DNA from 3 places in the Paenibacillus sp. FSL R7-0179 genome. Region 2 is predicted to be linked to each of the others. Evidence: riboswitches for the same ligand, from Rfam matches in the RefSeq annotation. Region 2 holds a riboswitch; each other region holds the start of a gene.

Region 1 (6,603 bases), 910 kb from region 2:
CGCTGTTCTTCGCCGCATTCGGCAGCTTGCGCAGTCCAATCAGCACCGCAATGATGCCAATTGGAATATTAATGAGAAAGATCCAGCGCCAGGAATGGTATTCAACCAGCCAGCCCGACAATACCGGACCAATAGCCGGTGCGAACAGAACGGGAATGCCCATAATGCCCATGACTACGCCAACCTTACTTTTGGGAGCAAGTCTGTACACATAGGCCATCCCGACAGGGAGCACACAGCCGCCGCCAAGTCCCTGAATGACCCGGAACACAATCAGCCATTCGGCGCTGCTTGGTGTAGCGCACAGAATCGAGCCTACCGTGAACACAATGACCGCCGTCAGGAAGACTGTCTTGGCTCCGAACCGGTCAGACAGCCAGCCTGACAACGGGATAACGGAAGCCTGAGCCAGCATATAACCCGTAACTACCCACTGCAGCGTATGCAGATCCGTCTTGAAATCCACTACCAGCCTGGACAAGGCTACATTCATTGCCGTACTGTCCAGCACAACCATAAATACGCCTGCAATAATGGCCAGCAGCGGAACCAGAATGCTGGACAGCCGGAAATCGGCTTCCTGCTTCAAGGTCTGATCCATGTCTCTTCTCCTCCTAAAGCTGTCCGCGTTCTACATTGACCTGCGGGCAGATTGTTCTATATAATGAGTGAACGGACAACTGTCCGTAATTGCAATTCATAGTCTACGGACAATTGTCCGTTGTGTCAATTCTTTTATTTGTTTTTCTGTAAATCACTGATTCATTTCTGAAAGGGGTCCTCATGAACAAGCCAGACACCGATGCTGCACAGCTCCCTCCGTCAGCTCCGCAAGCCATAGAATCCTCCCCGCCGGAGTCCGCCGATCCTTATGTACAGCGGATTCTTGAAGCTGCCCGCCAGTTATTCACCGAGAGCGGACTTGAGGCGGTCAGCATGTACAGCATTGCCAAGCGGGCAGGTATAGGGCAAGGCTCCCTGTACCGCCGTTTCACGGACAAGGGTGAGATCTGTTCTGCCCTGCTGAAGGGCAGCGCAGATCAATTCCTGTCCAGTCTGGAGCAGCAGGTCGCTGCCAGTGCCGGTGAAGCTCCGGCGCTAGCTCAGCTGCAGAGCAGCATTGAGCAGATTGCCGATTTCATTGAGCAATATGCCGAGCTGCTGAATATGATCAAAGCCGAGTTCACCGGCAAGAAGCAGCTGACCCAGTTTGAGCATCCTTTTTTCCAGCGGCTGGGGGTGATGATAACAGAGCTGCTGCAGCGTGCTGCGGCGGGCGGTGAGATTATTGACATTGATCCGGCCTTTGCGGCTACGGCCTTAATCTCTGTCCTCAGTCCCGATCTGTACCTGTATGAGCAGAAGCGGCACCACTCCTCCAAGCTCGACATCTCCAGGGGCATCGTCGCTTTGTTCGTGACCGGACTGGCAAAACGCTGACCGCCTGCTCTTTACAAGAGGGGAATTTGTGGTATATTAAGTAGCAATTACGAATTTAATAGCAGCATTATTCACTAGGGGAGTCGGCCGACTGAGACGGAGCTTAAGCTCCGGACCCTTTGAACCTGATCTGGATCATACCAGCGGAGGGAAGTGGAGCAGAATGTATCAGTGGTTCCCGTCACAGGGCCGCAGCTGACTGTACCTTCCGCCCCATTCATTGCCTCCGGGAATGAATGGGGCTTTTTGGTGTTCAGCGCAGTAAATATTTCAATCCGAGGAGGCTTCATACATAGTCTTATGATCAACATTAGCAATCTGTCCTATGCCTTCGGGACCGGTTCATCCCGGACCCCCGTCTTCTCAGGGCTATCCATGAATGTGCAGCGCGGCGAATTCATATCTGTCGTAGGCGGAAGCGGATGCGGCAAAAGCACCTTGTTCAAAATCATCGCCGGTCTGCTGGAGCCCGGCAGCGGCAGGATTATGCTGAACGGAGCCGAGTCCGCTGCAGCAGCGAAGAGACTGGGCAGTGTCGCCTACATGCCGCAGCAGGATCTCCTCCTACCCTGGCGGACCGTAATGGACAATTGTCTGCTGCCCTGGGAGCTCAAGCGCAGCCGTCCCAAAGCAGCCGCTATGGCCGAGATCCGCACCCTGCTGCAGCGCTTCGGCCTTGACGGGACCGAAGGAGCTTATCCGCAGGAGTTGTCCGGCGGAATGCGCCAACGTGTGGCTGTCCTCCGCACCGTGGCGGCCGGGAATGACCTGCTGCTGCTGGATGAGCCGTTCGGGGCGCTTGATGCCATTACGAAGCGCTCGCTGCAGCGCTGGCTGCTGGAGTTATGGGCGGAGCTGGACAAGACAGTGCTGTTCATCACCCATGATCTGGAGGAGGCGCTCCTGCTTAGTGACAGAATCTATCTAATGACTGGCCGGGAGGGCAGCGGTATGCAGGAATTCTCAACCGCCCTCCCCCGTCCGCGCCATCACAGTCTGAACTATGAACCGCAGTTCGCCGCCCTGCGCCAGGAATTGGAGCTGAAGCTATATGAGAACCGCCGCCCCTAGAAGATTGCTCCAGCATTACGCTCCGGCTGTCCTTCTCGCTCTGCTGACGCTTGCGGTATGGGAGACTGTAGCCCGCCTGGGGCTGGTTCCTCCCTTCATCCTTCCGGCTCCGTCCGCCATCTGCAAGGCCTTACTGGAGGAACGCCGCTTGTTATTCGGGGTGCATCTGCCTGCTACACTGCTGGAGGTACTCACAGGCTTCGCATTGTCGGTGATTTGCGGCAGCCTGCTGGGAACCGCCATGCACCTGTTCAGTCCGCTGGCCAAGGCGCTGTATCCGCTGCTGATTATCAGCCAGACGGTTCCGCTGATCGCCCTCTCGCCCCTGTTCATCATGTGGTTCGGCTACACCTTATGGAGCAAGGTCGCCGTTGTCTTCCTGACCGCTTTCTTTCCGGTGGTCATTGGCACCTATGATGGCTTGTCCAAGAATACAGACGCCTACCGGGAGCTGCTGCTGACGTACGGCGCGAACCGCTGGCAGATTCTAAGGAAGGTGGGCGTTCCGCTGGCTTTGCCTTCTTTTTTCTCCGGGCTAAAGCTGTCGGCAGTGTACTGTGTGATTGGCGCAACGATCGGGGAATGGCTTGGGGGCAGCGAAGGGCTGGGCTATTTCAGCCGCAGAATGGCCGGGAATCTCCAGACCGCCAAGATGTTCGCTGCTGTTGTCTTGTTATCTATACTCGGTATCCTGCTGTTTCTGGCAGTCGCCGCGCTGGAGAAGTTTATTCTGAAGAAAAGAGGACGTTATTCATGACTACTATCCGCTATACCCGTTATCTGTACCATGCAATCTCAAGGCCAGCCATGCTGCTGTCCGCTCTGCTGCTCTGTATGCTGCCTGTCCTGGCAGGCTGCGCCAATACGAATAGTCCGGCGGCCTCCGGCTCTCCGGCTGTTACTACCGCCACCTCTGGGGCAGGGGCTGAGGCTAAAGATGGAGCCCATAAACTTACGATTATGCTCGACTGGTACCCCAATGCTGTTCACTCTTTTTTGTACGCGGCAGAGGCTGAAGGTTATTTCGCTGCGGAAGGTCTGGAGGTTGAGATTCAGATGCCGGCCGATACCAATGATGCACTGAAGCTGGTGGCGGCGGGAAAGGTGGATCTGGCACTCAGCTATCAGCCGCAGGTATTGATGGCACGTGGCGAGCAGATTCCGGTCAAGTCGATCGCTGCGCTGGTGCGCCACCCGCTGAATCATCTCATGGTAGCCGCAGACAGCGGCATTACCCGCCCGGGAGAGCTGTCAGGCAGACAAGCCGGATATTCCTCCGTTCCGTTATATGAAGCGATGCTGAATACGATGGTCAAGAGCGACGGCGGGGACCCTTCCTCCCTCAAGCTGGTCGATGTTGGCTTTGAGCTGATTCCTGCTCTCTCCACCGGACGGGTAGATGGAATTATGGGCGGGTTCATCAATCATGAGCAGCTGATTCTGGAGCAGGAAGGCCATCCGGTCCGTTCCTTCAATCCCGTGGATTACGGGGTCCCGGATTATTATGAGCTGGTGCTGGTCGCCAGTGAGCAGGGACTGCAGGATTCACAGGGCTTTTATCAGAAATTCGTGGATGCTATCAGAAAAGGCCAGCAGTATGTAGCCGGTCACCCGGATGAAGCGCTGAAGCTGCTGCTCGCCCATCAGGAGGACACCGCCCCGCTGGATGAAAAGATTGAGAAGCGCAGTCTGGAGATCCTGCTGCCGCTGATGGATGCCGGTTCCCAGCCCTTCGGCTACCAGGACAGCGCCTCATGGGAGAAGGTGAACCAGTGGCTGAGCGAGAACGGCCTGCTGGCTGGAGAAGTGGATGTTAAGAATGCTTTTATTAATTTTTAATTACATCTTTAGGAGGAATTCATATGTCTTATCTGTCCAAAGTACGCCAGGCGAACCCGCTGGTGCATAATATCACGAATATCGTAGTTGCTAACTTCACTGCGAACGGGCTGCTGGCTCTGGGAGCTTCGCCATTCATGGCCGATGCCATTGAAGAAGTAGCGGATGTCGCCGCCATGTCCGGGGCGGTTGTGCTGAACATCGGCACACTGAATGAAGCCGCCATTGCTTCCATGATCGAAGCCGGCAAGGCTGCTAACCGCCACCATGTGCCGCTCGTGCTTGATCCCGTTGGAGCCGGGGCTACCGCCTACCGCACCGATGTTACGGCTAAGCTGCTCAGTGAGCTTCAGCTTACAGCGCTTCGCGGCAATGTGGCCGAGGTTGCCAATGTAGCCGGGGTGAGCTGGGCAAGCAAAGGCGTGGATGCCGGAGCAGGCGAAGGCGATGTAGTCGCTCTAGCGAATAAGGCGGCGCAGAAGCTGAATTGTGTCGTAATTATCACCGGCAAGGAAGACATCATCACAGACGGCAAGAGCACTTATATCGCCAGCAACGGGCACTCCATCCTGACCCGGGTGACCGGAACCGGCTGCCTGTTAAGTGCTGTGGTGGGTGCATTTCTTGCCGTATGCGGAGGCGATGTGCTTGAGGCGGCTGCCGAGGCCCTCTCCTTCTACGGCGTGGCAGCAGAGCTTGCTGCTGAGGCGGCTGAAGACCAAGGTCCGGGCAGCTTCCAAATTGGGTTCCTGAACCAATTGGCGCTGGTGACCCCGGAGCAATACAGCAGCCGCTCACGGCTGAAGCTGCTCGAAGCCTAAAACGTGCACCCCAAAGGAGAGAACAAGATGACTAGCATACGCAAAGCGTTGACCATTGCCGGCTCTGACAGCGGCGGCGGGGCCGGGATCCAGGCGGATTTGAAGACTTTTCAGGAGCTGGGAGTGTACGGCATGTCTGCACTTACTGCACTCACTGCCCAGAACACACTTGGTGTTCAGGGAGTCTATCCGATGGAGCCGGAAACCGTTGCGGCCCAGCTGGATTCGATCGGCAGTGATCTGCCGCCGGATGCCATTAAGACAGGGATGCTGTTCAGCAGTGACATTATCCGCGTGGTTGCCGGTAAAGTGCAGCAGTACGGCTGGCAGCAAAAGCTGGTGATCGATCCGGTCATGGTCGCCAAGGGCGGCTCACAGCTGCTGCTCCAGGAGGCAGTGCAGGCCCTGATTACAAGCCTGCTTCCACTTTCGCTCGCCATTACGCCCAATCTTCCTGAAGCAGAGATGCTGACGGGAATGAAGATTCAGGGCCGGGAAGACCGGGAACAGGCAGCAAGACTGCTTCATCGGATGGGACCCAAGTACATTATTTTGAAGGGCGGACATGACCCTTCGGGAGACGAGGCGGTGGATCTTCTCTATGATGGAAGGGAATTCCATTACATGTCCAGTCCACGGATTGCGACGAAGCATACTCACGGAACCGGCTGCACCTTCTCAGCTGCGGTGACGGCAGGTCTTGCGTTGGGCCATTCCATGCCAGAAGCTGTCCAGACCGCCAAGGTCTTCATTCAAGCGGCGATTGAGGATAGCCTGAACATCGGGGCCGGGCAGGGGCCGACGAATCATTTTGCTTACGGGAACCGGATGAGATCAAGGGGGATCACGCTATGACACGGATTGACAACGAGGATATGCGCAGACTGCTGAAGCTGTACTTCATTATGGGCAGTGTGAACTGCCGCCTCTCGCCGGAGGAGACATTAACCGCTGCCGCTGACGGGGGCATTAGTCTGTTCCAGTTCCGGGAAAAGGGTCCCGCTGCGCTTAAAGGTGCCGCTCTGCTCCGTCTGGGGCAACAGCTCCTGCAGATATGCCGGAGCTATAACATCCCGTTCATCGTAAACGATGACCTGGAGCTTGCAACTGCGCTGGATGCCGATGGCATTCATGTCGGCCAGGATGACCTGCCTGCCCGGCTGATCCGGGAGCAGCTCGGTGAGCATAAGATCATCGGAGTCTCCGCGCATAGTCTGACGGAAGCCCGGCAGGCCATTGCGGACGGAGCCGATTATCTCGGAGTCGGCCCTGTCTATCCTACTTCGTCCAAGGATGATGCCCAGGCCGTCCGGGGAACTACTGTCATTGAAGAGCTAAGACGAAGCGGCCTGAGCATTCCTGTAGTCGGAATCGGCGGCATCACCATGGTGAATGCCCCGCCGGTCTTCCGGGCAGGTGCAGATGGGATCTC
Region 2 (6,603 bases):
ACGCCCACCGGCGTATGGATTATAAAAGTCGGCATCCCCGTATCCTGGCAGATCGGAGATATTTGCTGCTCTGCCATCCCGATATTCTGCGCTATCGTGGTTAGTGCCAGTCCGGAGCGTGTCGCCCGGTCTTCCAGCGCTCGCCCTCTGGCCACCGCCCGGCGTACATCTCCCGGCAGGTTCGTGGAGGTCTCTACAATCAAATTATAAATGCTCTCTTCAAAATGCTGCATCTTCATTCAGTCTCCTCTCCATCTGGTTCAAGCGGCCCTAACTCTGGTACAATTAGTTACTATAATAGCACATTAAGCTGCTCATGAAAGGGGTTACCTCAAAATTGAACTACCATTTCTCCGCCTATCTCTACCGGCTGCAATATATCCAGCGCTGGAGCCTCATGCGCAGCACCGCCCCGGAGAACGTGGCGCAGCATTCGTTCCAGGTCGCCCTGCTGGCGCACATGCTGTGCACCATTGGCAATGCCCATTTCGGCCGGTCGCTGAACGCCGACCGTGCATCCACGATGGCGCTGTTCCACGACGCCACCGAGGTCTTCACCGGCGACATCGCCACGCCGGTGAAGCATAACAACTCGCGTCTGCTGTCCAGCTTCCGCGAGATGGAGCAGGTGGCCGCCGACCGGCTGGCGGCCATGATCCCGCCGGAGCTGAGCGCAGTCTACGCGCCGCTCCTGCAGCCGCACACCAGCCCGCCCGGCTCCGAGGATGCCGGACTGCTCCGCTACGTCAAAGCAGCGGATGTGCTTGACGCTTACCTGAAATGCGTCTGGGAGGTCGCCGCAGGCAACCGCGAATTCGCCGCCGCCCGGGAGCAGACCGCTGCGAAGCTGCATGTGCTGGAGATGCCGGAGATGGAGTATTTCCTTGAACACATGGCTCCGGGCTTCGAGATGTCGCTAGACGAGCTGTCTTCCAGCGCGAATCAGGGGCAGTCTGCCGGAGAGTCTGAATCTATAGAGTAATTAGAGTATGGCATTCGCATAGCGTTGGCTCCTAGCGTTGACTGGAACACTAATATCTGAACAATGCGAATACCCTATGCCACTCTTAAGTAGCAGCACATTTCTCCATCCGACTGCTTTCTGAATGCATCCGGTATCAGCCCTGAGGAGCGCACATCCAGCCCACGCGCATTCGTGCAGGAAATTGTGTTCTGTTTTTCGCTTACATTTGGTCCATCAGCCTTCGCGCTAGCGATTGTATTCGGTTTTCCGCATATATCCGGCCCACGCGCAGCCCAGAACGCTTATACAATGCAAATAACCCGCCTCATGGCGGGTTATTTGCAAACGGGCAGGTTAAGTCAGGCACGATTATTCTGGTCAATATAAGTTGATTGAATTAGTCTGATTAAGTTCAGTTGATTTAGTCAGTCTGGTCAACTTAGATTCATTAGTATGTCTGGTCAGTTTAACTTGATTTGGTTAATCTGTTCAAGTAGATTCGATTAATCTGTTCAGTTTTAATTCATCCGGTCAGCCTGATCAGGTTAAGTTACATCCAGTTTGGTCACATGAAACTAAGCCAAACCAGCTTGCCTACCTCAAGCCAAGCGGCTCGGACAGGATATCCCAGTCCTTGAATACCGGCTGGAGTCCTTGCGAGCGCAGCATTTCGACTATCTCGTTCACGCTGCGGTTGTCTGAGATTTCAAACTGCGGCGTTCCCCCTTCCAGGGAATGCCCGCCCACTTCGGTGGATACCCCGGCGGACATCTTCGTGATGCCGAGCTGGACCAGATGGTCGCGCAGAGCGGCAGGCTCGCGCGTGGACAGCGAGATCCCGGAGCGCGGCAGGAACAGGCGGTACGCCAGGATGATCTGCACCAGTGCCCGGTCGGTAACATCGCTTGCGGGGTTGAATTCGCCTAAGTAAGGCCGGAATCTGGGAATCGACAGCCCGATTTCGCATTCCGGGTACTTGTCCTGCAGATACCTCGCATGCAGCGCTGTGGCCAGCGCCTCCTGCCGCCATTCATACATGCCGAGCAGGGCCCCGATATTTACTGAACGAAAGCCCGCTTGACAGCCCCGCTCGGGAGCATCCAGACGGTTGCGGTAGACGCGTTTGGGTCCTTTTACATGCAGCGCACGGTAAGTCTCCTGGTGGTAGACCTCCTGATAGAGCGTCAGACCGTCCACGCCTGCTTCCCGGAGCTCAGCATATTCGGCTGTCGAGAGCGGATTCACTTCAATGCTGACAGAGGAAAAATAGCGGCGTAGTACATTCACGCAGTCCCTCACATAACCAGCCGGACTGTCCCTACGGGATTCTCCGGTCAGAATCAGAATGTGGCGCAGCCCCGTGGCTGCGATGATCTCTGCTTCCCGGGCGACCTGTTCCAGCGTCAGTTTTTTGCGCGGAAAATCATAGATAGAACTGAAGCTGCAATACGTGCAGTGATTCACGCAAAAATCAGCCAGATACATAGGTGTGAACAACTGCATCACATGGCCGAAATGCGTACGCGTTAAACGGTGCGCCTTCTGTGCCATCTCCTCCAGATAAGGCTCCGCTGCCGGTGACAGCAGGGCCATCAGCCCCTCTTCATCGACTTGCTCTGCACGAAGCGCGCGCTTCACATCCTCTGCCGTATACCGGCTCCATAGCGTCCCGTAAGGAAGCTGCTCCAGCCGGGTCATCGTCTCATAAAAGCTCATAACCATTCCTCTCCTCCCTATTCCATCTGTCAGGCCAAGAACCCGGTCAACGGTGAAGAGGCTGCCGCCGTCTCTTCTACAGGCCCCAGTCCGGCAAGATAAGCCTTGCGCCCTGCGGATACCGCAGCGCGGAAGGCTTCTGCCATCAGCAGCGGATCTGAGGCGGTGGCAATCGCTGTATTAAGCAGGACTGCTGCCGCTCCCATCTCCATCGCCTCGGCCGCCTCGGACGGTCTGCCGATTCCGGCATCCACGATCACCGGCAGATCCGTCTCGGAGATCAGAATCCGGATCAGCTCCTTGGTCTGCAGCCCGCGGTTGGACCCGATCGGTGCCCCCAGCGGCATCACGGCCGCAGCCCCCGCTGCCTTCAGGCGCAGGGCGGCGGACAGATCAGGACTCATGTACGGAAGCACCACGAAGCCATCTGCTGCAAGGATCTCAGTCGCCCGGATGGTCTCCATATTATCCGGCAGCAAGTATTTCTGGTCGTTGATGACCTCAATCTTCACCCAGTTCCCCAGCCCCGCCGATCTCGCCAGCCGGGCAATCCGTACCGCCTCTTCTGCGGTGCGCGCACCTGAGGTATTGGGCAGCAAGGTCATATGGGAAGGAATATGGCTGACAATATTGTCACTGCTCTCCGGGTCTACCCGGCGCAGGGCAACGGTAATAACCTGTGAGCCTGATCGCGTAATGACCTCGGGAATGAGGGTGTTACGGCTGTATTTTCCGGTGCCAATGAATAGTCTACTGGTTAGAGTCACGCCGCCAATCATCAATGGATCTTGCATCTTAACGCCTCCTGGGATAAGTCTTTGTGTTTAGCCTCCGCCTACAAAATGAACCAGCTCCACCCGGTCCCCCTCGCTAAGCAGTGTCTCTCCATAAACCTCTCTGCCGGCAAGTTCACCGTTCAGCTCGACAATTACCAGCTTACCGGCCCACTCGGGCCGGGCCAGCAGATCCTCCAGTGTCCGGCAGCTCTCCCCGATCCTTTGTCTCTTCCCGTTAACGGTCACATTCATGCCTGTTCACCTCCTGCTGTGCCCTGTGCTTGAGTCATATCCAGCGTTTCGGCCTGCTCTGCCGCCCTGTGAACCGCTTCCCTGTAGGCCAAGGCCGCTGCCACCGGATCTGGGGCTCCGCAGATCCCCGACATGACCGCAATGCCAGCCGCCCCCCCAGCCAGCACCGCTCCGGCATTGCCCGGGGTAATCCCGCCGAGCGCAATCAGCGGTATGCGGCTCCAGCGGACAGCCTCGGCCAGCTGCGCAAGTCCCCGCGCCTGCTGTCCGGGCTTGCAGGCCGTAGGGAATACATGCCCGTAGAGGCAGAAGTCTGCTCCCTGCCTTCCAGCTTCCGCCGCCTCTTCCTGCGAGTGGACCGATCTGCCGATCCGCAGGCCCGGTGCAAGGCCGCGCACTGCGGCTGGCGGGAGGCTATGCCAGGCTAACTGTACACCGCCTGCCCCGGCGGCCAGGGCAACATCGATCCTATCATTAATGACCAGCTTCGATGGCGGTACTCCGGCCTGAAGCATCTGCTGCGCCGCCGCCAGCAATTCGCGGGCGGACATGGCTTTTTCGCGGAGATGGATATAATCCACCATAGAATGTACCGCAACGGCCCATTCCGCCAGCGCTTCAGGCATTAGCCGCCCATCCGAAACCGCATGAATCTTGTACAATCCCTTCCCCTCCCGTCTGTTCCAGCTCATTCTAAACCGCGCGCCAACACAAAAAAGACCACTCCCATAAGGAAGCAGTCTGGAATATAAGCAGGAATACCGGGATGAGCCGTGTACCCCGCTGCAATATTCGTTCTCCACTTCCCTACGCTGGTATAAACCAGATCAGGTTCAAAGGGTCCGGACAACTACGCCCGTCTCAGCCTTGCGGCACCCCTAGTGATCGTTCATATGCGGTTGTTTCGTCTTGCTTGTTGTATATTAGCATATAATTCCTGTTAGAGCTATTCTTTCGTAGATTTTACTTCAATTACAAAAACCACAGATGAACTCCCTTCTGAAAATTTACCATCCTCGGTTGTCCAGAATGCTGATATGCCGTAGTAATAAACGCCTTGTTCTTTTGGAGCATTAAAAGAGCCGTTCTTCAATGGAATTTGCACTTCTTTATCATCGACAAATTGCTGAACGTTTACCTCATCGGGTGCCGGTTTATAAGTAAAAGCAACATCGATCTTCCCCCCAGAGGCTATAACAGTGGGAGTAACCCCCTGTACCATGGATTGTCCTCCTGTATAATCCGCACATCCTAAATTCCCCCAGCAATAGCTGCCTTGGGTAACTGGAATTTGGGTTTTACCGGAAGTAACAAGGGGTAGCGGCGGCGATTCCTGTGTAATTCTAATCCCAATGCTTTTTGCATATCCTTCCAACCTTGTATTTGCCACAAGTCTCCCTGCAAAAGGAGTCAAATAAATGAACACTACCAGAAAAACAAAAATCCCCGCTGCCGATAGAATGAATCCTTTTTTTCTAAGCATCCCAATCCCCTTTTCATATCCAATTATCTAAATAGACGGAAATATATTGTAATAGTTACAAGCGCAGAAAAAAAGCCTGCCGGCAAGCGGTTAGGCTTTTTTAAAATAGAATTTATATGTTGCACACAAATCTGCATCCAGCACCCATCAGCCGTTGACAACCTCGCCGCCGTTCACATGCATCACCTGTCCGCTCACATAGGAGGAATCGTCCGAGGCCAGGTATACATAAGCCGGTGCCAGCTCTTCAGGCTGTCCCGGGCGCTTCATCGGCTGGGTGCCGCCGAACTCACTGACCTTCTTCGCGTCAAAGGTTGACGGAATCAGCGGGGTCCAGATCGGTCCGGGCGCTACCGCGTTCACGCGGATGCCCTTATCGGCCAGATTCATCGACAGCGAACGGGTGAAGCTGAGAATCGCTCCCTTGGTGGACGAATAGTCCAGCAGCTGCGGGCTGCCGCGATACGCCGTGATGGAAGTGGTGTTAATGATCGTAGCGCCTTTTTTAAGATGAGGCATGGCTGCCTTGGTCAGATAGAACATGGAGAAAATATTCGTCCGGAACGTGCGCTCCAGCTGCTCCGCTGTGATGTCCTCAATATGGTCCTGCGGATGCTGTTCCGCCGCATTGTTGATTAGGATGTCAAGCTTGCCGAGTCCTTCAACCGTTTGACGAATCAAGCTCTGACAGAAGCATTCGTCCCCGATGTCCCCGGCGATCAGAATACACTTTCTGCCCTCCTGCTCCACCTGGCGCTTGGTCTCTTCCGCATCCTCATGCTCGTTCAAGTAGGAGATCACCACATCCGCGCCCTCCTTGGCAAAATGAACGGCAACCGCACGCCCGATCCCGCTGTCGCCTCCGGTAATAAGCGCGGCCTTGCCCAGCAGCTTGCCTGCGGCCTTGTACGCCGGGGTCTCAAACTCCGGGAGCGGGTTCATCTCACTCTCAATTCCGGGGCGCTGATCCTGTACCTGCGGGGGCAGGGTTTTGACAGGTTGTTTGTTAGTGTCTGGCATAATCCATTCTCCTTTCGCTGTCCACAGTAATGTTGATTGATCATGTTAGCATGGCTTAAGGTCTGGTGTTTATGCATCAGGCAGTGTGCCTGCTTGGCTGTACGTTATGTTACTTACCACACTTGGCAGCCGCCCAAACAGCTAATCTTCATTCACCGGCACCTCTAGCGGGACGTTAGTACAGTATGCAACGAACGTTTCCAAAGAGAATATTATCTATATCCGCTAAGGGGAAAGCCCTATACTTGGTGAGGAACGACAACTACCTTAACGGAGGGGACGCTTCTATCATGGGAAATGAGCGCTTCTTGCTGGTGAACGGAACGGTAATCGATGGAACCGGACGGCCGCCGCTGCATCATACAAGCATCGGGATTGTTAATGGCCGCTTC
Region 3 (6,603 bases), on a different contig from region 2:
TTGAATCCAAAAGAAGTAATGTTAACCGAGAGGGTGCTTTTCCCGAGGTGGGAGAAGCGAGACACTATTTTTTCTTTGAGCTGCACTGGCTTCATGCTGCTGGTATCCAGACACAGGGTAGCCGAATTCTTCAGCTCCTCCAGCATCTGGCGCTCCATGCGGATGCCGTCCAGCGGCATGCCCTTGGGAGCAAGCGGATGATGCCTCCGGCTCTCCTTGTAACGCTGTACAAGCACCGAATCTGTGGCATCCAGGAAAAGGATCTCACACCCGATCGTTGACTCGTCCTTGATATAGGCCAAGGACTCCGACAGGGCGGTGAAGAATTCACGCCCCCTGAGGTCGATGACCAGCGCCACCTTGGCGATTTTACCCTTGGACTGTTCAATCAGCTCTGCGAATTTCGGGATTAGCACAGGCGGAAGATTATCGACGCAGAAGAATCCCAGATCCTCCAGGCTCTGCACGGCAATCGTCTTGCCCGCACCCGACATGCCTGTAATGATAATCAGGGTGGCATGGGCGGGCAGGGTTTGCTCGAGGTCGGTCATTACAGCATCCCTCCCTATGTTTAGTATATGAATAATTCCGGTCTTTTAAGAACGCAGGAGCAGACCTGCCGCACCAATAATACCGGCGTCATTGCCAAGTGCTGCAGGTACAATCGTAACACCGGTTTGCAGTGGGGCAGGTGCCAGCTTAGCGAACACCCGGCGGACTTCATCGAACAGGATGTCGCCTGCCTTGGAGACCCCGCCCCCGACGATGAATACTTCAGGGTTCAGCACCGCAGCAACGGAAGCCATCGATTTGCCCAGATAGAAGGCTGCCCGGTTCACAATCCGCAGCGCAACCTCATCGCCAGTCTTGGCGGCATCGAATACTTCCTTCGCAGCGATTTTTTCAACGGTGGACAAGGAGGTCCGATCTCCGCGTGCTACAGCATCGTTCGCCATACGGATAATGCCTGTCGCTGAGGAAACGGTTTCCAAACAGCCCATGTTCCCGCAGCCGCACTGGATCGCTTCCAGATCAGGCACTACGGAGATATGTCCCAGCTCACCGGCCAGGCCGGCAAAGCCCTGATACACTTTACCATTAATAATAATACCGCCGCCGACACCCGTACCGAGCGTATAGCAGACACAGTTCTCAATACCGCGGCCTGCCCCGCTCCAGGCTTCACCCAGTGCTGCCACGTTGGCATCATTGTCTATTTTGACTGGCTTGTTCAGACGACCCTCCAGAATGGAGCGGATCGGCACATCTCTAAATCCTATGTTAGGCGCAAGGATGATGATTCCTTCACGAATATTCGTAAATCCGGCCAGTCCCGCACCTACACCAGCCAGTTGGTCCCAGGAATACGGAGAGTCCTCCACAATCTGGCGTACATACTTCTCGATATTATCGATGACAGCATCGACGCCATCCGCAGTCCCTGTCGGACCTTCGTAAGTGTGCAGCAGGCTTCCCTCGGCATTACAGATTCCAACCTTAATCGTGGTACCACCTAAATCCACGCCAACGTAGATATGTTCAGACATGTAACAAGCCACCTTTTTCTATGCTAAAATAGTTAATCCTACGTACCCACTATAATAGAAGCCTCCCCTGCGGTCAAGGAAAGGCGATACACCCGGGTCACGGCGTAGCAAAAAGACTCTCAGGCGCCGCTGCTCGCGTGAAAGTCCAAATGTTTCTTCTATAATAAATATGCTATTCCGACAAAATTCGCTTCTGGCCCTCAAGGGCACGGATCGGTGCGATATTCTGGGTGAATTCCAGCGTCCCCATATAACGGCCGTCTGCATCCCGCACGGCGAAATAACGGATATAGATGAATTTATCCTTAATGTTAATCCAGAAATCCTCGGCATCCTTCACTCCAGCCTTGAAGTCCGCCAGCAGCTTCTCAACAACATGCACGCTTTGCGGCGGATGGCAGTTCTGCACGGTGCGGCCGATGACAGCCTTCGTCCGGGCGAAGATCCGTTCCTTGCCATGCGAGAAATAGCGGACGACATCGTTCTCATCGATAAAGGTGAGATCCACCGGCAGATGATTCATCAGCGTCTCCAGCTGGTGGAGCGACAGCAGTCCGGTCTCGAACCGGATGAAGCCCTGCGGAGACAGGCCTTCCCCTTCTCCCGCCGGAACATCGGCGCCCTCTGGCTCCGCTGCACGTTCCGGTATCCATTCCCGTTCAGGCGCAGTCAGGCAGAAGCCGATTTCATCGCTTTCACGGGCAATTTTGACCCACTCATCCTCAGTCAGCTTATCCAGCGCCATCGGGAGCAGAATATTCTCTTCCTTGAAGATCATCTCATTGACTTCCTTAATAATCTCTTCAAGTGCGGCTATAATTTGCCCGCTGTCCCCGTTATAGGCGCTAAGCGCCTTCTTGGCTTCCTTGATCATATTGCGGATTCCGTCATCGACTCCCCACATTACCTTCGTAGGACCGTAAATGCCGTACTTCTCCAGGTAAGGGAACAGGAGATTCTCCTTGCGGCTGTAATGCTTGTCGAGATCGAGCAGCAGACTCAGGTCCTCCAGCAGCTTGAAAATAATCTCATCGCTCGCGTTTTTCTTGAATTTATCCGCATGCAGCTCCAGCCGGAAGTTGACCAGACGCTCGATTTCGCGGTTCTCCAGCTTGAACGTATGCACGGGATGACCTGGCTGCTCCTCGGGCTTAGAAGAACGGTGAATCTGTTCAATCGAGCCTTTGAAAATAGCCGTATGCACGGAGCAGAGGCGCTGTACTTCCTCTACCGGAATGCCTTCCTCGGTCATCAGGGAGTGCTCCATGGCGGAGATTTCCTCCACCGTAACATCGCCTACCGCCTCTTCAAAACGCGCCTTAACCTCCTCCACGCTTTTGCCTGCATGCAGCTCCTTGATGATCTCTTTCAGCATAGCCTGGCGGCGCGTCTGTTCCGGAATATCGACCTCGCGGTTATTAATCAGTTCGCTCATCGTAATCTCCCCTTCTATTCTATAATCTCGAAACCATGCCGCTGAAAGGCCAGCCGAACGGTTTCCAGCTCTATTTTCTTTAATTTCATTCCTTTGGACAGGGTCATGAATCGTCCTGCAGTCTGCAGCATTCCAGGCTTCGCAATATCACGAAAACCCAGCTCCACCATAATCTCAACAATTTCCGGGTGCCTGGTTACCAGTTCAAAGACCGATTCATCCAGCTTCAACGCTTTGCTCATCCTTTTGCACACCTCACTAATGAGAATTCTTCTCAACTTCAGCTTAGCATAGGGTACAGGGGTGGATTGTGATTGTAATCACTAACTACAAAAAGACTATCCCCGCATGCTATTTAGGTTGGGGGATAGCCTGAGAATGTTATGATTCCGCTGTATTAGCAGCTAAGTTACAGTGATTTGCTCCACCCTATGGGAATTACGGATATCATGCGAAATCCGCATGCTGCAGAATTTAGGACCGCACATCGAGCAGAAATGCGCCTGCTTGGCCCCCTCCGCCGGAAGGGTCTCGTCATGATACGCAAGCGCCCTTTCCGGGTCGAGGGAGAGATGGAACTGGTCGCGCCAGCGGAACTCGAACCGCGCCTTGGACAGGGCATCGTCCCGGTCCTGCGCTCCCGGATGTCCCTTGGCGAGGTCTGCGGCATGTGCAGCAATTTTGTAGGTAATGACCCCTTCGCGCACATCATTCTTGTCAGGCAGGCCTAAATGCTCCTTAGGGGTAACGTAGCATAGCATCGCCGTTCCGAGCCCCCCGATCATCGCTGCTCCGATGGCCGAAGTGATGTGATCATAGCCGGGTGCAATATCCGTAGTCAGCGGCCCAAGCGTATAGAAAGGAGCTTCCCGGCAAATCTCAAGCTGCTTGTCCATATTCTCCTTAATCTTGTGCAGCGGCACATGCCCCGGACCTTCGACCATGACCTGAACATCGTGCTTCCAGGCTAGCAGCGTCAGCTCTCCAAGCGTCTCCAGCTCGGCAAACTGAGCTTCGTCATTGGCATCGGCAATAGAGCCGGGACGCAGGCCATCCCCAAGGGAGAAGGCCACATCATACGTCTTCATAATCTCACATATATCTTCGAAGTGTGTGTACAGAAAGTTCTCCTGCTGATGAGCCAGGCACCAGGCGGCCATAATTGATCCGCCCCGGGACACGATGCCGGTCATTCTCCGGGCAGTGAGCGGAATATAGCGCCGCAGCACCCCGGCATGAATGGTGAAGTAATCCACCCCCTGCTCCGCCTGTTCAATCAGCGTGTCACGGTAGAGCTCCCAGGTTAAGTCCTCGGCTATGCCGTTCACCTTCTCCAGCGCCTGGTATAGGGGCACTGTACCAACCGGCACAGGAGAATTGCGGATAATCCACTCCCGGGTAGTATGGATCTTGGAGCCGGTGGAGAGATCCATAATGGTGTCAGCCCCCCAGCGGGTCGCCCAGCGCATCTTCTCCACTTCCTCTTCTATAGAAGAAGTGACCGCCGAATTTCCGATATTCGCATTGATCTTCACCAGGAAGTTACGTCCGATAATCATCGGCTCACTCTCCGGGTGATTGATATTGGCCGGGATAATGGCGCGGCCCGCAGCCACTTCATCCCTTACGAACTCCGGCCGGATATTCTCCCGGATCGCAATATACTCCATTTCCGGCGTGATGATCCCTTGCCTTGCATAATGCAGCTGGGTCACATTACAGCCTGTATAGGCCCGCCGGGGATTCCTGCTCAGTCCTGGACAAGCTTCGGCGGCAGTCCCTTCTCTGCGGATTCCATTATCCTCCGGCCGGACCGCCCTTCCGGTATATTCCTCCGAATCACCGCGCTCCGTGATCCAGCTTGAACGGTGCGGCGGCAGCCCCCTCCTAATATCTGTCTCCTCTGCGGCATCCGTATAAATACCGCTTGTGTCATAGACACGCAGCGGAGCATTCTCCTCTTCTCCGGCAACGCCTTCGGTTCTGCTAAGGCTGATCTCCCGCATCGCAACCCGGATATCCGGGCGTGAGCCCTCCACATACACTTTACGGCTTGCGGGGAATCCGGACAGATCCACCTCTTCGTTCTTACCCGTTCCTGTCATTTCAATCTCCTCCTCTTCGTTCTGTACAATCATCAGATAAGAGGTTACGCAGCAGATTGAGCTGAAGAATCTATAGATTCTTACAAATCAAAAAGCCGCTCCACCTGGAGCGGCTTTATTAAAGGAACAGCCAAATAAGACTGTATTCAAAAAAGGTCCGACTCCACTTTCCTACGCTGGTATAATCCAGATCAGGTTCAAGGGTCCGGAAATTCAATTTTCCCGTCTCAGCCTATTCAGGCTCCCCTAGTGGGTATCTTATCTAATTAAATACATTTTACCTGTGCGGGTAATTCTTGTAAACCCGTTATTTGTCCAGCGATTCGCTCCAGTCGTGCACCATCGTGCCTTCCAGGAACTTCTCGGCATCCATGGCGGCCATACAGCCGGTTCCCGCTGCCGATATCGCTTGACGGTAACGGGTATCCTGCACATCGCCGCAGGCGAATACACCCGGAATGTTAGTCTCGGTGGTACCCGGGTTCACCACGATATAGCCATTAGCATCCGTGTTAATCTGCCCGCCCAAGAAAGCTGTGTTAGGGGTGTGTCCAATGGCTACGAACACACCGTCTGCCTCTACCAGCTCTGTCTGACCTGTCTCATTATTAAGCACTGTAAGGCCCTTCACTCCGGTCTCTCCTACTGTTACCTCAACAGGTGTGCGGTTCAAGGCCCAGGCTACCTTGCTGTTGTCACGGGCCCTGTCCTGCATGATCTTCGAGGCACGCAGCTCAGGACGGCGGTGAACCAGCGTTACGCTGGACGCAAAGCGGGTCAGGAAGCTGGCTTCCTCCATGGCGGAGTCTCCGCCGCCGACGACGACAATCTTTTTATTACGGAAAAAGAAGCCGTCACAGGTCGCACAGGTGCTGACCCCGCGTCCCACATTCTCCTGCTCGCCCGGGATGCCCAGATATCTTGCAGAGGCTCCGGTTGAGATAATAACCGATTCTGCCTCCAGTACACCCATCCCGTCCACGGTTACCTTGAACGGACGCTGTGAGAAGTCCACCGACTCCACCCAGCCGTTCTTGAATTCAGCGCCGAAGCGTTCCGCCTGCTTGCGCATATTGTCCATCAGGTCCGGACCCAGAATCCCTTCAGGGAAGCCTGGAAAGTTCTCCACTTCTGTCGTCGTTGTCAGCTGTCCTCCCGGCTGCAAGCCTTCAATTACCAGCGGGCTCAGATTCGCACGCGCCAGATAAATCGCGGCAGTCAGCCCGGCCGGGCCTGTTCCGATTACAATCGTTTTGTACATTACATTGGCCTCCTTACAAGTAGGTGTGTGTCTTAGAACAAAAGTAGCTTCAAATACGGGTAGTGGACGGCGAGAAGCCGCCGGTTCCGGGCAGTATCCCCTTGGGTCCGGGAGCAGCCGCAGGCTCCTGCTCTTCGCCGGGCGAACCGCCGGCTTCATTCAGGTTCTCCCCGATCAGCCGCTGAAGGCTGAATAACGCCGCCTCCTGCAGTCGGTCCTCCTGCAGCGGCTCCTGCTCCAGAACCCCGCGCAGCA

Evidence for each region. A riboswitch is a leader RNA that binds a small molecule or an ion and turns the genes downstream of it on or off. The one in region 2 is predicted to bind thiamine pyrophosphate.
Region 1: another riboswitch for thiamine pyrophosphate. It lies ahead of MKX63_RS26365 (ABC transporter ATP-binding protein); the one in region 2 lies ahead of MKX63_RS22435 (thiamine phosphate synthase).
Region 3: another riboswitch for thiamine pyrophosphate. It lies ahead of thiC (phosphomethylpyrimidine synthase ThiC); the one in region 2 lies ahead of MKX63_RS22435 (thiamine phosphate synthase).

The regions. Positions count from the first base shown of each region.
Region 1 is NZ_JBBOCC010000002.1:2,287,140-2,293,742, reverse strand. Features, by position in the region: gene MKX63_RS26375 (DHA2 family efflux MFS transporter permease subunit) at 1-601, opposite strand, end outside; gene MKX63_RS26370 (TetR/AcrR family transcriptional regulator) at 784-1,440, shown strand; TPP riboswitch at 1,507-1,609, shown strand; gene MKX63_RS26365 (ABC transporter ATP-binding protein) at 1,741-2,511, shown strand; gene MKX63_RS26360 (ABC transporter permease) at 2,492-3,268, shown strand; gene MKX63_RS26355 (ABC transporter substrate-binding protein) at 3,265-4,350, shown strand; gene thiM (hydroxyethylthiazole kinase) at 4,374-5,171, shown strand; gene thiD (bifunctional hydroxymethylpyrimidine kinase/phosphomethylpyrimidine kinase) at 5,199-6,026, shown strand; gene thiE (thiamine phosphate synthase) at 6,023-6,603, shown strand, end outside.
Region 2 is NZ_JBBOCC010000002.1:1,377,387-1,383,989, reverse strand. Features, by position in the region: gene MKX63_RS22460 (fumarate hydratase) at 1-233, opposite strand, end outside; gene yfbR (5'-deoxynucleotidase) at 338-982, shown strand; gene thiH (2-iminoacetate synthase ThiH) at 1,559-2,686, opposite strand; gene MKX63_RS22445 (thiazole synthase) at 2,710-3,474, opposite strand; gene thiS (sulfur carrier protein ThiS) at 3,505-3,708, opposite strand; gene MKX63_RS22435 (thiamine phosphate synthase) at 3,705-4,370, opposite strand; TPP riboswitch at 4,496-4,598, opposite strand; gene MKX63_RS22430 (hypothetical protein) at 4,655-5,191, opposite strand; gene MKX63_RS22425 (SDR family oxidoreductase) at 5,339-6,211, opposite strand; gene MKX63_RS22420 (hypothetical protein) at 6,502-6,603, shown strand, end outside.
Region 3 is NZ_JBBOCC010000001.1:846,176-852,778, forward strand. Features, by position in the region: gene rapZ (RNase adapter RapZ) at 1-551, opposite strand, end outside; gene MKX63_RS03530 (ROK family glucokinase) at 597-1,547, opposite strand; gene MKX63_RS03535 (DUF438 domain-containing protein) at 1,720-2,982, opposite strand; gene MKX63_RS03540 (DUF1858 domain-containing protein) at 2,997-3,224, opposite strand; gene thiC (phosphomethylpyrimidine synthase ThiC) at 3,387-5,087, opposite strand; TPP riboswitch at 5,239-5,345, opposite strand; gene trxB (thioredoxin-disulfide reductase) at 5,395-6,348, opposite strand; gene MKX63_RS03555 (tetratricopeptide repeat protein) at 6,398-6,603, opposite strand, start outside.